4 regions of the Agrobacterium sp. 22-221-1 genome follow, and region 1 is predicted to be linked to each of the others. Evidence: riboswitches for the same ligand, from Rfam matches in the RefSeq annotation. Region 1 holds a riboswitch; each other region holds the start of a gene.
The links. A riboswitch is a leader RNA that binds a small molecule or an ion and turns the genes downstream of it on or off. The one in region 1 is predicted to bind cobalamin.
Positions count from the first base shown of each region.

Region 1 (3,203 bases):
TGCCCATATGGCTATAGGACAGATCGGCGTTGAACTCGCTCGCTTCGCTGACCTGCAGGATTTCCGAGCAGAGATTGCTCATGCTGATGCGGCCGGCAACCGGATTGGCGCGGTTCACCGTATCCTCGAACATGATATAGGGGTAACCGCTCTCGAACTGGATTTCGGCGATCACCTGGAAGAATTCGCGCGCCTTGATCTTCTTCTTGCGGATGCGGCTGTCGGCAACCATTTCATGATATTTTTCGCTGACCGAAATCTCGGTCAACGGCACGCCATAGACACGCTCCAAGTCATAGGGCGAGAACAGATACATATCCTCATTGTTGCGGGCGAGTTCGAAAGTGATGTCGGGGATCACCACGCCGAGCGACAGGGTTTTGATGCGGATTTTTTCGTCGGCGTTTTCGCGCTTGGTATCGAGGAAGCGCATGATATCCGGGTGGTGGGCATGCAGATAGACCGCGCCGGCACCCTGGCGCGCGCCAAGCTGGTTGGCATAGGAAAAAGAATCTTCCAGCAGCTTCATGACGGGAATAACGCCGGAAGACTGGTTTTCGATCTGTTTGATCGGCGCTCCGAATTCGCGAATATTGGTTAAGGACAGCGCCACGCCGCCACCGCGCTTGGAAAGCTGCAGCGCCGAATTGATAGAGCGACCAATGCTTTCCATATTGTCTTCCACACGCAGCAGAAAACACGAGACCAGCTCACCACGGCTCTTCTTGCCGGCGTTGAGGAAGGTCGGCGTTGCCGGCTGGAAGCGGCCTGAAATGATTTCATCGACCAGATTGCGGGCAAGCTGCTCATCGCCACGCGCAAGGGCCAGCGCCACCATGCAGACGCGATCCTCGTAACGCTCCAGATAACGTTTTCCGTCGAAGGTCTTCAGTGTGTAGGAAGTGTAATATTTGAAGGCGCCGAGAAAGGTCGGGAAGCGGAACTTCCGGGCATAGGCTTCGTCATAGAGGTCACGGACGAAATTGAAGGAATACTGATCCAGCACTTCCTGTTCGTAATATCCCTCAGTCACCAGATAATCGAGCTTTTCCCTGAGGTTATGGAAAAAGACGGTATTCTGGTTGACGTGCTGGAGGAAATATTGCCGGGCGGCCAGGCGATCCTTGTCGAGCTGGATCTTTCCGTTCTCGTCGTAAAGGTTCAGCATCGCGTTCAGCGCGTGGTAGTCCAGAGCCGCATCGAGCGGTTTCTGGGTTGCGGCTGCCGGCTGTTTGGCGTCCTTGCGCATGGCGCTCGAGGTCAGCGTGTCCAAAATCGTTCCAATCCATGTTTGACGTTGGCGACATCTTCCTCCGTGCCGAGAAGCTCGAAGCGATAGAGAAACGGCACGGCGCATTTGCGCGAGACGATATCTCCGGCGGATGCGAAAGCTGCGCCAAAATTCGTGTTTCCCGCCGCGATGACGCCGCGAATAAGATTTCGGTTGGAGGGCTGGTTCAAAAACCGGATGACCGGTTTCGGCACGGCACCTTTCGTCCCGCCGCCCCCATAGGTGGGGGTGACGAGCACATAGGGCTCAGACACATGGGGAACATCTTCCTCCGCGCCGAGCGGCAGGCGAAACAGACGCCGTCCCAGTTTCAGAAGGAAACGATGGGTGTTTTCAGAGCGGCTGGAATAATAGACGATCAGGCCCATCGCCCCGCCGCCTCAGCTGATAGAGCCGATCATATCCGGCCGGAAACCCGCCCAATGGCGTTCGCCGGCAACGACCACCGGAACCTGCATGTAACCGAGACCGCGGACATGATCGAGCGCATCCGCATCTTCGGAAATATCGACAATCTCATAGGGGACGCCGATGCGGTCGAGAGCGCGATAGGTGGCGGTGCATTGGACGCAGGCGGGCTTGCTGTAAACGGTGACGGTCATGATTTCCTCTTTCGAAGCCGGTTTCGGACACGGCTCAACATTGCCGATTGCAATTACAATCGGGCGGCGATGGATCTGTCATTGGGGTGGGCGTGCGCGGCTTTTAGCCGCGTAAAATCACTCTCTACGCCGACGAGCGCAGCAACTCAAACAAATGAACTGGCATGACTTCACCCCGAAGCTTGTTCTGGAGGGGGCAGAAAAGGGCGCACGCAAATCATTTGCGTCATACACCTTCCTCCGGACACCCCGCCCGTGGACGTTTGCGCTCAAGGCAGGTCTCCTGACTTGCGGGTCACAACATCTATTCCGGCCTTCCCGGAGCTTTTGGCTCCAGTGACCCAAATCGGAACGATGCTCACCGCTTACAGTTGCGGGGGCAGTTTCGGCATTGCTTCACCTTTGATGGCGTTACGCACCGAATTCCCGTCTTAGCTCCCGACTCTTGCGAATCGGAAGAACCTCGAACACCACATATAGTATATGAGGAAATTTTCGCGTCAATGAATAGACACACAAAAGCCCCGCCCTGTGGATCAAAAAGATTCAACACATGGTCAACAAAGGCTTAACAGCACATGCTCGCCGCCGCCCAAAGAGAGAAAAGCGTTAATCTATTCCCAGATATCGATGCGGATATCGGCGGGACGGGCGTTTTCGATCACCCTTTTTCCGTTCGGAAGATCGTTTTCGAAAAGTTTGGCGTGGATCTGGGCCTCGTCGAGACCATAGCCCAGCCACCTTTTCCGCAGCCTCTCCTCAAGCACCACGACGGACGGCCCTACAAAAATGGTGAGGTCGAAGCTTGTGGAAAGAGTTGTCCACGGCGCCTCGTCCAGCAGCAGATAATTGCCTTCAGCAAGGATAAAGCGTGTTTCCGGCGCAACCGCACGAGCAGACGCTATGGCGATTTCACGGGAGCGGTCGAAAACCGGAACAAGCACCTCCTGCTCGCCCTTGCGGACGGCGCAGACGATATCGAGGAAACCGCGCACGTCGAATGTTTCCGGCGCGCCTTTTCGCGGCAGCAGCCCCCGCTCTTCAAGGATGCCATTGTCCATATGGAAGCCATCCATGGGCAGGACGGCGGCCGTTTCGCCCCGTGCCAGCAAAGCATCACAAAGGGCATCCGCCAGCGTGGATTTGCCGGCCCCAGGGGGACCGGCAATGGCGACGATAAAACGGAATTTACCTTCTGCCCGCCGAAGAACGTCTTCGGCGATCGTTTCAAGCTTCAGCGTCATGCGGCAAGCGTTTCCTTCGGCGCTTCCTTGGCGCCAGTCATGAAGGCGACGGCGTCGGACATGGAG
Region 1 covers NZ_JBNWCL010000007.1:312,809-316,011, forward strand. Annotated here, with positions in the region: gene nrdE (class 1b ribonucleoside-diphosphate reductase subunit alpha) at 1-1,249, opposite strand, end outside; gene nrdI (class Ib ribonucleoside-diphosphate reductase assembly flavoprotein NrdI) at 1,261-1,659, opposite strand; gene nrdH (glutaredoxin-like protein NrdH) at 1,672-1,893, opposite strand; cobalamin riboswitch at 2,150-2,374, opposite strand; gene ACQZ5N_RS13830 (nucleoside triphosphate hydrolase) at 2,508-3,137, opposite strand; gene ACQZ5N_RS13835 (ATP-binding cassette domain-containing protein) at 3,134-3,203, opposite strand, start outside.

Region 2 (3,203 bases), on a different contig from region 1:
TTTCGCCACGACGTCGAAAGGAATGGCGGTCTCGCCGATGGCCGCCCCGGCCATCAGCGCGACGAGCAGCAGGGCGAGCGCGGCAAAAGCCAGCCCTACCCTGCCGAGATGGATGGAAAGACCGTTCACTTGGCGAGGCCGGCAGCCGAAATCGCCTCGGCCAGCGTTTCGATGCCTTCAATGGTGCGAATGGTCGGGTTCATCGCCTGCGCATCCATCTCGAACACATGACCTTCCTTGACGGCGGGCATGATGCTGGCCACGGGATCGGTGGCGAGGAACTTCAGCTTGACGGCGACATCATCGGCGGGGAAACGGCGGCGATCCATCTTGCCGGCAACGATGATGGAGGGATTTGCCTTGGCGATGGTTTCCCAGCCGACGGTCGGCCATTCTTCATCGCTTTCGATGACGTTCTTCAACCCCAGCGCGGACATGATGTAGCCGGGAGCGCCATTGCGGCCAGCCACATAGGGATCGATATCCAGCTCGGCGCTGGAGAACCAGAAGACGGCAGAAAGCTTGCCATTTGCCGAGGCGATCTTGGCGCGGGCGGCTTCTTCACGCTTCTTCAGGTCGGCAACGACCTCTTCACCGCGATCCTGCACGTTGAAGATTTTGGCGAGATCGCGGATTTCCTGGTAGATCAGATCCATGGTGAAGACGGTGTTGCGCACGCCGTCGCCGCCGCCGGAATTGTCCTTGCCCATGCAATCGGCGGGCGAGGTATAAACGGGAACCCCGAGCTCGGCGAATTGCGCCGGTGTTCCGACAACGCCTTCCGGGCCGATCTGCCACTGGAACTGCGTCGTCACGAGGTCCGGCTTCTTGCCGATGACCGCCTCGAAGCTCGGATCATTGTCAGCCAGACGCTCGACCCTGGCATTGGCCTCTTCGTAGCCCTTCAGAACCGGACCGATCCACAGCGCCGTGCCGACCACCTTGTCGGCGAGGCCGAGGAGGTAAAGAACCTCGGTTGTGCTCTGGCCGACGGACACGGTGCGGGCGGGTGCCTGCTTGAAGGTGATCTCCTGACCGCAGCTGTTGATCGTCAGGGGATAGGTGGTTTCGGCAGCATTGGCGGCGGCGACAGGCAAAACCGCAAGCGCAGCGGCCAGAAAGCCGGCATGGACCGGCAGGCGTCTAGAATGAAACATGTGTTCTCCAGTCGAAAGTAAATCTTATTCCAGAGCAGCAGGCGTCAGAACGCGCAGCAACAGCGGGACGTCTTGTACGGAGAACGGCAATAGGACGCAAACGAAATGTTATGAAATAACATTACAATCTCCTCCTCCGGGCTTCCCCGCCCGTAACGATGGTTTATATTTCGACGGCAGGTCTCCTGGCTCACGGATTTGCGTCACTCATCTGCCTTCCCGCATTCCGGAGAATACAGTGGCATGACGCCTTGAAGCGTCACGGGGATGAACGACAATCCGCTTACAGTTGCGGGGGCAGCCACGGCATTGGGCGAAAAAGACCGCCCGCACCATGTTCCCTATTAATCCCTTCGCCTTTCGGCTGCAGGAACCGTCGCTTTCTCACATAAGGGGCAAGAGGCGGGGCGTCAATTGCGATAGTGCCGCACCTCAGCACAAAGACGGGCCCGCCAGGGCGAAAATCTTTGCGGAGCCGGAGCCTGCCGGTTGCGGCGCGCCTTTCGACATGGCGGTGAGCGTTTCGATCACCACCAGCCCGGATTGCGCCAGGAACTCGGTCAGAAGACCGCTATCCCGCACGGCATCGAGACGGACAAGCTGATCGTCGAGATCGGAAAAATGTCGCCTCACCAGCGCAATCGCATCCGCCTCGTCACCGGCAACGACCGGACCGACAATATGGCCCCGTCCCGCCGCACGCCGCAATGCAAAGGCGGCAAGACGATCGGCCTCGAACAGGCCGTAACCCGTATTTTCCCGGAGAAGGCGGTGCAGGACGCCCCGGCGCGAAACGCCGAAAGCCGCCCGATCCAGATCCGCCACGGCGGACAAATGATCCTCGGACAGCGGCTCGATTCTCTGTTTTCTTCCAAGCGTCGGCATCTCGGCAGGGCAGCGCGCCTTGCCGCGCAGGAGATGTACTTTTTCCGTATCTCCGGCAAAACCCAGCCGTGCGAAAAGCCGTCGCGAGACTTCCGTGGCGTTCAACCGCAGGGCGGCGTCAGGGTAACCCGCAGTGAGCTGGCCCACCAGCCATGGTGCGACGCCCTGCCCCTGCAAACGGGGAGAAACGATGACCATGCCGACCGTCGCGAAACCCTCATCATAGGGAAACAGCATTGCCGTTGCGACAACGCGATCGATTTCGTCAAGCGCGGCAAGGCCAACGCCGCACTGCCGTAGGAAACACCATTCGTTCGCGTGATATCGCCATCCTACAGCCATGGACAAAGCATGTAGATGATCGGCCTCCACATCGGCGATATCCACTGTCCGCAACTCGAAACTATCGACTTTGAGCAGCTCCATGACAAACGGCTCTCATTCCCTCCGGCGCGGAACCTTGATCCCGGTAGCCCAGCTCACGACATCCGAAGATAACCAGCCTCGTCAGCAGGAATTTTCCGAAAGCGCTGGAAGGACACAACAATCTACTGAAATCACCCGTATTTCAGCAGATAAACGCCGCAGGCCGCTCTAAGCTTTTCGGCGTTGAAGCGACGGAGACAGCCATGAACGCAATCGACATTCTGGAGCGTCTTGTCGGCTTCCCGTCGGTGGTCGGAACCGCCAATGGCGACATCGCCGGATGGATCGCCGATTATCTGGAAAGCCACGGCGCGAAAGTATCGCTGCTTGCCGGCCCGGAGGGCGACCGCGCCAATCTCTTTGCCAGCTTCGGCCCGACCGATGCCAGCGGATACATCCTGTCCGGCCATATGGATGTGGTGCCTGCCGGTGAGCCGGAATGGTCCTCCGATCCCTTCACGCTGAGAACCGAAGGCGAGCGCCTCTACGGACGCGGAACCACCGACATGAAAGGGTTTCTGGCCACGGTTCTCGCCGCAGTACCGGCATTTTCACGCATGGCGCTGAAGCGGCCCGTTCACATCGCCTTTTCCTATGACGAGGAGGCGGGCTGCCGCGGCGTTCCCCATCTCATCGCCCGATTGCCGGAGCTATGCGCAAAACCGGCGGGTGCGATCATCGGCGAACCGAGCAATCTGCGCGCCGTGCGCGCCCACAAGGGCAAGGCCGCCGCAC
Region 2 covers NZ_JBNWCL010000002.1:424,655-427,857, forward strand. Annotated here, with positions in the region: gene ACQZ5N_RS05395 (FecCD family ABC transporter permease) at 1-129, opposite strand, end outside; gene ACQZ5N_RS05400 (ABC transporter substrate-binding protein) at 126-1,157, opposite strand; cobalamin riboswitch at 1,316-1,550, opposite strand; gene ACQZ5N_RS05405 (GNAT family N-acetyltransferase) at 1,590-2,468, opposite strand; gene argE (acetylornithine deacetylase) at 2,672-3,203, shown strand, end outside.
Region 2: another riboswitch for cobalamin. It lies ahead of ACQZ5N_RS05400 (ABC transporter substrate-binding protein); the one in region 1 lies ahead of nrdH (glutaredoxin-like protein NrdH).

Region 3 (3,203 bases), on a different contig from region 1:
CCCGAAGGGTCGGATGAGGGGGCAACGCTGCCGTAACTCACTGCCCTTGCCCCCTCATCCCGCTGCCGCGGACTTCTCCCGGGCGGGGAGAAGAAACAAGGGGCATGCGCTCGTTCCACAAAAAGCCTTCGTGTTTAAGCAAGCGGCGCGGAGAAAACCCCGCGCCGTTCGCTCATCTCAAATAACCTGCCCCACATCGATGCGGTTGCCATCCGGGTCTTCAAACACAAAGGCGCGCAGGCCGTAATCCTTGTCCTGCAGGCCCTTGATGATGCGCAAGCCCTGGCTCTTGCAGAGCGCATGCAGCGCATCGACATCGCTCACCATCATATGCGCCACATTGAAGGGTGCCGCCTTGTGGGTGGGCTGCAATGTCAGGTGCAGCTCGGCATTGCCCTGTTTGAGGATCATGAAGCCGACGGGGGTGCCGTTTTCGGAGGTCTTTTCAAAGCCTAGAACACCGACATAAAAATCATGGGCCTTTTCGATGTTTTTGACAGGAAGCATTGCGGCGATCCGGCCGAAGCGGATGCCGTGATCGGCGATGGTATTCATCGCGGAACCTCGGTTTTAGGAGAAACGGCAAGGGTCGCGGACGGTGCCGGAGCGCTGGCGTTTTTTCCGGTTTGAATTTGCAGGACGGTGCCTGCCGCCCTAGGATCATAATCATGGCGATGGCGGATGCAAACGGAATGTCTGCACCGGGCGCTTTGAACGAGACACGGACACGCCCGGGAGGCAGAATGCGCAGCTCCATCGAAATCTTCAACATCCGCACCCGGCAGATGCGGGTGGTGTGGCAGACGCCCGATCTTTTCGAAGCACCGAACTGGTCGCCGGATGGAAAATATCTGCTGCTGAACAGCGAAGGGCTGCTTTACCGCCTGTCCCTTGCCGGTGATGCGTCGCCGGAAAAGGTCGATACCGGCTTTGCGACGCTCTGCAACAACGATCACGGCATTTCGCCGGATGGTTCGCGCTACGCCATTTCCGACAAGGTGGAATTCGGCAAGAGCGCCATTTATCTCATGGCCTCGACGGGCGGCGCGCCACGGCTGATGACGAAAAATCTTCCCTCTTACTGGCATGGCTGGTCGCCGGATGGGAAAGGTTTTGCCTATTGCGGCATTCGCGATCAGGTCTTCGACATCTATTCGATGGATATAACAAGCGGTGCCGAGACGCGGCTGACCCATGGCGAAGGCCGCAATGACGGGCCGGATTATTCGCCTGACGGTGAGTGGATCTATTTCAATTCCAGCCGCACCGGGCGGATGCAGATCTGGCGCGTGCGGGTGGATGGCTCCGCCGTCGAGCGCATCACCGACAGCCTCTATGGCGACTGGTTTCCGCACCCGTCTCCCAAGGGAGACAAGGTGGTGTTCGTTTCCTATGACGGCGATGTCTTCGATCATCCGCGCGATCTCGATGTGCGGGTGCGGCTGATGGATATGGATGGCGGCAATGCCGAGACGCTGTTCGAACTTTTCGGCGGGCAGGGCACGATGAACTCGCCCAACTGGTCACCGGATGGGGATGAGTTCGCTTATGTCAGGTATTTCCCGGTGGAATGATGCGGTAAAAGGAGGACCCGTCATTCCGGCCTTGAGCCGGAAACCAGTCGACGCGCGTCTGCGCGGCGAAAAGACTCCTCTCAGCCCAAGGACTTGGGCTGGCTGGATTCCGGCTCAAGGCCGGAATGACGGAGGTGAGGGGTGCCATGGTCACATCGCCGCATCGCCCGCAAAGAAGCTTGCATTCGCAAACTTTTTTGCCCATAGCTTGCCTGTCAGGTGCCCGCCGTTGCGGCGGGAGAATCGGGAATCCGGTGAAAGACCGGAACGTGCCCAGCGCTGTGAGGCGGACGTTCTTTTTTAAAGCCACTGGAGCAATTCGGGAAGGCGAAAAGGGCGGATGAAGCCTAGTCAGAAGACCGGCCTGACGGGATAGACCGAACCGCGCGGACGGCGGCAGGTTGTTGTCGAGGCGGGGTGCGCATTTGCGCCCGGCCTTCGCATTGTTGGGGATAAACGATGCCAGCCGATTCGTCCGTAAGCAATCCGCCCTGCGCCAGTTCGTTCGATCATGCGCTCTCGCCCGCCCGCCCGTTTTCCTGTGAGGAACGCGAGGCGATTTATCGTGCCATCGAGACCCGTCGCGACGTGCGCGACCAGTTCCTGCCGGACCCGCTGCCGGACGATCTGGTGGAGCGTCTTTTGAAGGCGGCCCATTCCGCGCCCTCGGTCGGTTTCATGCAGCCGTGGAATTTCACCCTCGTCACCGATGGCGCGATCCGTCAGGCGGCCTTCGTGGCCTTCAGCCGCGCCAATGAGGAGGCGGCGGCGATGTTTACGGGCGAGCAGCAGGCGCTTTATCGCAGTCTCAAGCTTGAAGGCATCCGCAAGGCGCCGCTCAGCATCTGCGTCACCTGCGATCCGACGCGCGGCGGCAAGGTGGTGCTGGGCCGCACCCATAATCCGCGCACGGATGTTTATTCCACCGTCTGCGCCATCCAGAATCTCTGGCTCGCGGCGCGCGCCGAAGGCATCGGCGTCGGCTGGGTCAGCATTTTCCACGATAGCGACATTCGCACCATTCTCGATATTCCCGACCATATCGAAATCGTCGCCTGGCTTTGCCTCGGCCGTGTCGATGCGCTCTATAACGAGCCGGAACTGGCGGTGAAGGGCTGGCGGCAGCGCGTGCCGCTGGAGGAACTGGTGTTTCGTAACCGCTGGGGCGGGGTGTAGAAGCGGAGGCCTGTGAATAAGGCGGGACGTTGCCGCGTGTTTCTTCTCCCCGCCGGGGAGAAGGTGGCCCGAAGGGTCGGATGAGGGGGCAAGCTCTCCGAATATCGCTGACGCCGCCCCCTCATCCCGCTGCCGCGGACTTCTCCCCCTCGGGGAGAAGAAGCAAGGGGAGCGCGCTCGCTCCGCGATGTATGTCACTGCTGCGGCTGTATACCCTTCAATGCCGGGTTCTTCAGGTCGATCCGGCCCGTCTGGTCGGGTAAGAACTTCGGGCCTATGACGCGGACGCGGCTGTCGTTCGGGTCATAGTCGCGTTCGGGAACGGGCTGTTCCGGCGGCTTGGCGGCCTGTTGCTGTTCGGCGGGTTTCTCAGCCTTGTCAGCTTGCGGTGATGGAATGGTGGTGATGCCGGAATAGGGTTTTTCGGGCTGCGGCCGGGCGGCCTCTTCCTGC
Region 3 covers NZ_JBNWCL010000025.1:4,519-7,721, reverse strand. Annotated here, with positions in the region: gene ACQZ5N_RS24370 (glyoxalase superfamily protein) at 178-555, opposite strand; gene ACQZ5N_RS24365 (TolB family protein) at 744-1,574, shown strand; cobalamin riboswitch at 1,775-1,956, shown strand; gene bluB (5,6-dimethylbenzimidazole synthase) at 2,034-2,750, shown strand; gene ACQZ5N_RS24355 (DUF2865 domain-containing protein) at 2,945-3,203, opposite strand, start outside.
Region 3: another riboswitch for cobalamin. It lies ahead of bluB (5,6-dimethylbenzimidazole synthase); the one in region 1 lies ahead of nrdH (glutaredoxin-like protein NrdH).

Region 4 (3,203 bases), on a different contig from region 1:
TCTCGACCGCCCGCCTCAACGCGGCCACCAATGCCCAGGGCGAGCTGGACGAGCTTTACACCATCGCGGCGGCCGTCATCGGCGGCACCTCGCTTGCCGGCGGTGTCGGAACCATAGCGGGCGCGATGCTCGGCGCGCTCGTCATGCAGTCGCTGCAATCCGGCATGGTGCTGGTGGGCATCGATACGCCCTTCCAGCGCATCGTCGTTGGTGTGGTTCTGGTCGTCGCCGTCTGGCTCGACACCATCTACCGCGCCCGCGCCAAGTAAGAACCGAGGAGAACTCCTATGACGGACCAAGTCACGCCCCTCGTGGAAATGCGCAATATTTCCATTTCCTTCGGCGGCATCCACGCGGTGGAAAACGCCTCTGTCGATCTTTTCCCCGGTGAGGTGGTCGCCCTTCTCGGCCACAATGGCGCGGGCAAATCGACCCTTATCAAAATTCTCTCCGGCGCATACCGGCGCGATGGCGGCGATATCCTCATCAATGGCGAGGATGCGGATATCCGCAATCCCCGCGACGCCAAGAAATACGGTATCGAGACCATCTACCAGACGCTCGCCGTGGCCGACAATGTCGATGCGGCCGCCAATCTTTATCTCGGTCGCGAGCTGAAGACGAAATGGGGCACGCTTGACGATGTCGCCATGGAAGCCTCGGCCCGCGAGGTGATGGGGCGTCTCAACCCCAATTTCCGGCGGTTCAAGGAACCGGTGAAGGCGTTATCCGGCGGCCAGCGGCAGTCTGTCGCCATCGCCCGCGCCATTCTGTTCGATGCCCGCATCCTCATCATGGACGAGCCGACGGCCGCACTCGGGCCGCAGGAAACGGCGCAGGTGGGCGATCTCGTCAAGGAGCTGAAACGGCAGGGCATCGGCATCTTCCTCATCAGCCACGATATTCACGATGTCTTCGATCTGGCCGACAGGGTTTTCGTGATGAAGAACGGAAAGGTGGTGGGCCATGCCCGCACGCAGGATGTCACCAAGGACGAAGTGCTTGGCATGATCATTCTGGGCAAGGTGCCGGCCGGTGCGGTGCCGGGGCCGGGTGCGGTCGCGCTCTGAATTAGGTGAAATAAAGATATAAAGATTTCTTTATGTCTATTGACATCGTGACGCCCGTGGTGAGAAATGCGGGTGTCATGGTTCTCCGGGCCTGATTATTTCAATCCTGGAGCTAAGAGGGAATCCGGTGCGCCGACGATCGGCAAGACCGGAGCTGCCCCCGCAACTGTAAGCGGCGAGCCTTTGTCCAACACGTCACTGGGTAACCCCCGGGAAGACGGACAAAGGCGACGACCCGTAAGCCAGGAGACCTGCCAGGACAAAATAACGTCCACGGGCGGGGTGTCCCGGTGGTTGCTGCAATGGTCCGGCAAAGGCCGGGCCTGCACGCGTCCGCTTTACCCATGCCCCCACAACCAAATGGGGTATGACAATGCCAGACAAGACCATTCCAGTCGCATCGCTCGGTTTTCCGAGGATCGGACGCCATCGCGAACTGAAGTTCGCGCTTGAAGGCTTCTGGTCCGGCAAGATTTCCGAGACGGAACTGCTCGAAACCGCTGCCCGGCTGCGTGCCGAAAACTGGGCGCTTCAGCGTGAGAAGGGGATTACCCATATCCCGTCCAACGATTTCTCCCTCTACGATCATGTCCTCGATACGGCCGTGATGGTGGGCGCCATTCCATCCCTTTATGGATGGGCGGGTGGGGATGTTTCCCTCTCCAACTATTTCGCCATGGCGCGCGGCAGCCAGAGCGAAGGGCATGCAGGCTGCGGCCATGGGCATGAAGGACATTCGCATCATGGTCAGGGCGTTCCGGCGCTGGAAATGACCAAATGGTTCGACACCAACTATCACTACATGGTGCCGGAGGTTTCAGAGGATCAGCATTTCGTGCTCACCTCGCAAAAGCCGGTCGACCACTTCCTTGAGGCGAAGGCGCTCGGCATCCATACGCGTCCGGTCATTCTCGGCCCGGTCACGTTCCTGAAGCTTGCCAAGGCGCGCGAGGCAGCCTTCAAGCCTCTCGATCTGCTGGCAAGGTTGCTGCCCATCTATGAAGAGCTGCTGCGTCGCCTGCGAGCGGCCGGTGCCGACTGGGTGCAGATCGACGAGCCGGTCGCCGTGCTCGATCTTTCCGAGGGGGAGCGGCACGCGCTGGCTATAGCCTATCGGGCTTTGTCGAAGGCCGCGCCGGATTTGAAAATCTTGCTCGCCACCTATTTCGGTGGGCTTGAGGATAATCTCGAAGCCGTCGCAGCGCTTCCGGTCGCGGGCCTTCATATCGATCTGGTGCGAGCACCCGATGCGCTGGAGGCGGTGTTGAAGGCTTTGCCGGGAAATCGCGTCCTGTCGCTGGGTGTCATCGACGGCCGCAACATCTGGCGCGCTGATCTCGCTGCAATTATTACCCGATTGGAACCGGTGATCGCGGCACGCGGTGCGGCGGCGTTTCAGATCGCGCCGTCCTGCTCGCTGCTGCATGTCCCGGTCGATCTCGAACTGGAAACCGGCCTCGATGCCGATCTGAAAAGCTGGCTTTCCTTCGCCACCCAGAAGCTCGGCGAACTTGCCACGCTTGGCAGGGCTCTCGGTGAGGGCAAGGCTGCTGTCGCGACGGAACTGGAGGCTGCCTCCAAGGCCGTTGCCGCGCGTGCATCCTCGCCGAAGGTGACGGACGCCGCCGTGCAGAAGCGTATCGCGACGATTGGCGAGGCCGACAGGAAGCGGGTGAGCCCGTTTGCCGAGCGGCAGAAAGTGCAGTCGCAGGCCATTGCGCTGCCGCTTTTCCCGACGACGACCATCGGCTCCTTCCCGCAGACGCCGGAGGTGCGCAAGGCCAGATCGGCGCATTCCAAGGGCGCGCTGACGGATGCGCAATATGAAAAATTCCTGCAGAAGGAAACCGAAATGACCATTCGCTGGCAGGAGGAAATCGGTCTCGACGTTCTCGTGCATGGCGAGTTCGAGCGCAATGACATGGTGCAATATTTCGGCGAACAGCTTTCCGGTTTCGCTTTCACCCAGCATGCATGGGTGCAGAGTTACGGCTCGCGTTATGTGCGTCCACCCATTATTTTCGGCGACGTGTCGCGTCCGAAAGCGATGACGGTTCGCTGGTGGGAATATTCGCAGTCGCTCACCGACAAACCCGTCAAGGGCATGCTGACCGGGCCGGTGACGATCCTCAA
Region 4 covers NZ_JBNWCL010000003.1:336,112-339,314, forward strand. Annotated here, with positions in the region: gene ACQZ5N_RS07270 (sugar ABC transporter permease) at 1-269, shown strand, start outside; gene ACQZ5N_RS07275 (ATP-binding cassette domain-containing protein) at 288-1,070, shown strand; cobalamin riboswitch at 1,132-1,343, shown strand; gene metE (5-methyltetrahydropteroyltriglutamate--homocysteine S-methyltransferase) at 1,444-3,203, shown strand, end outside.
Region 4: another riboswitch for cobalamin. It lies ahead of metE (5-methyltetrahydropteroyltriglutamate--homocysteine S-methyltransferase); the one in region 1 lies ahead of nrdH (glutaredoxin-like protein NrdH).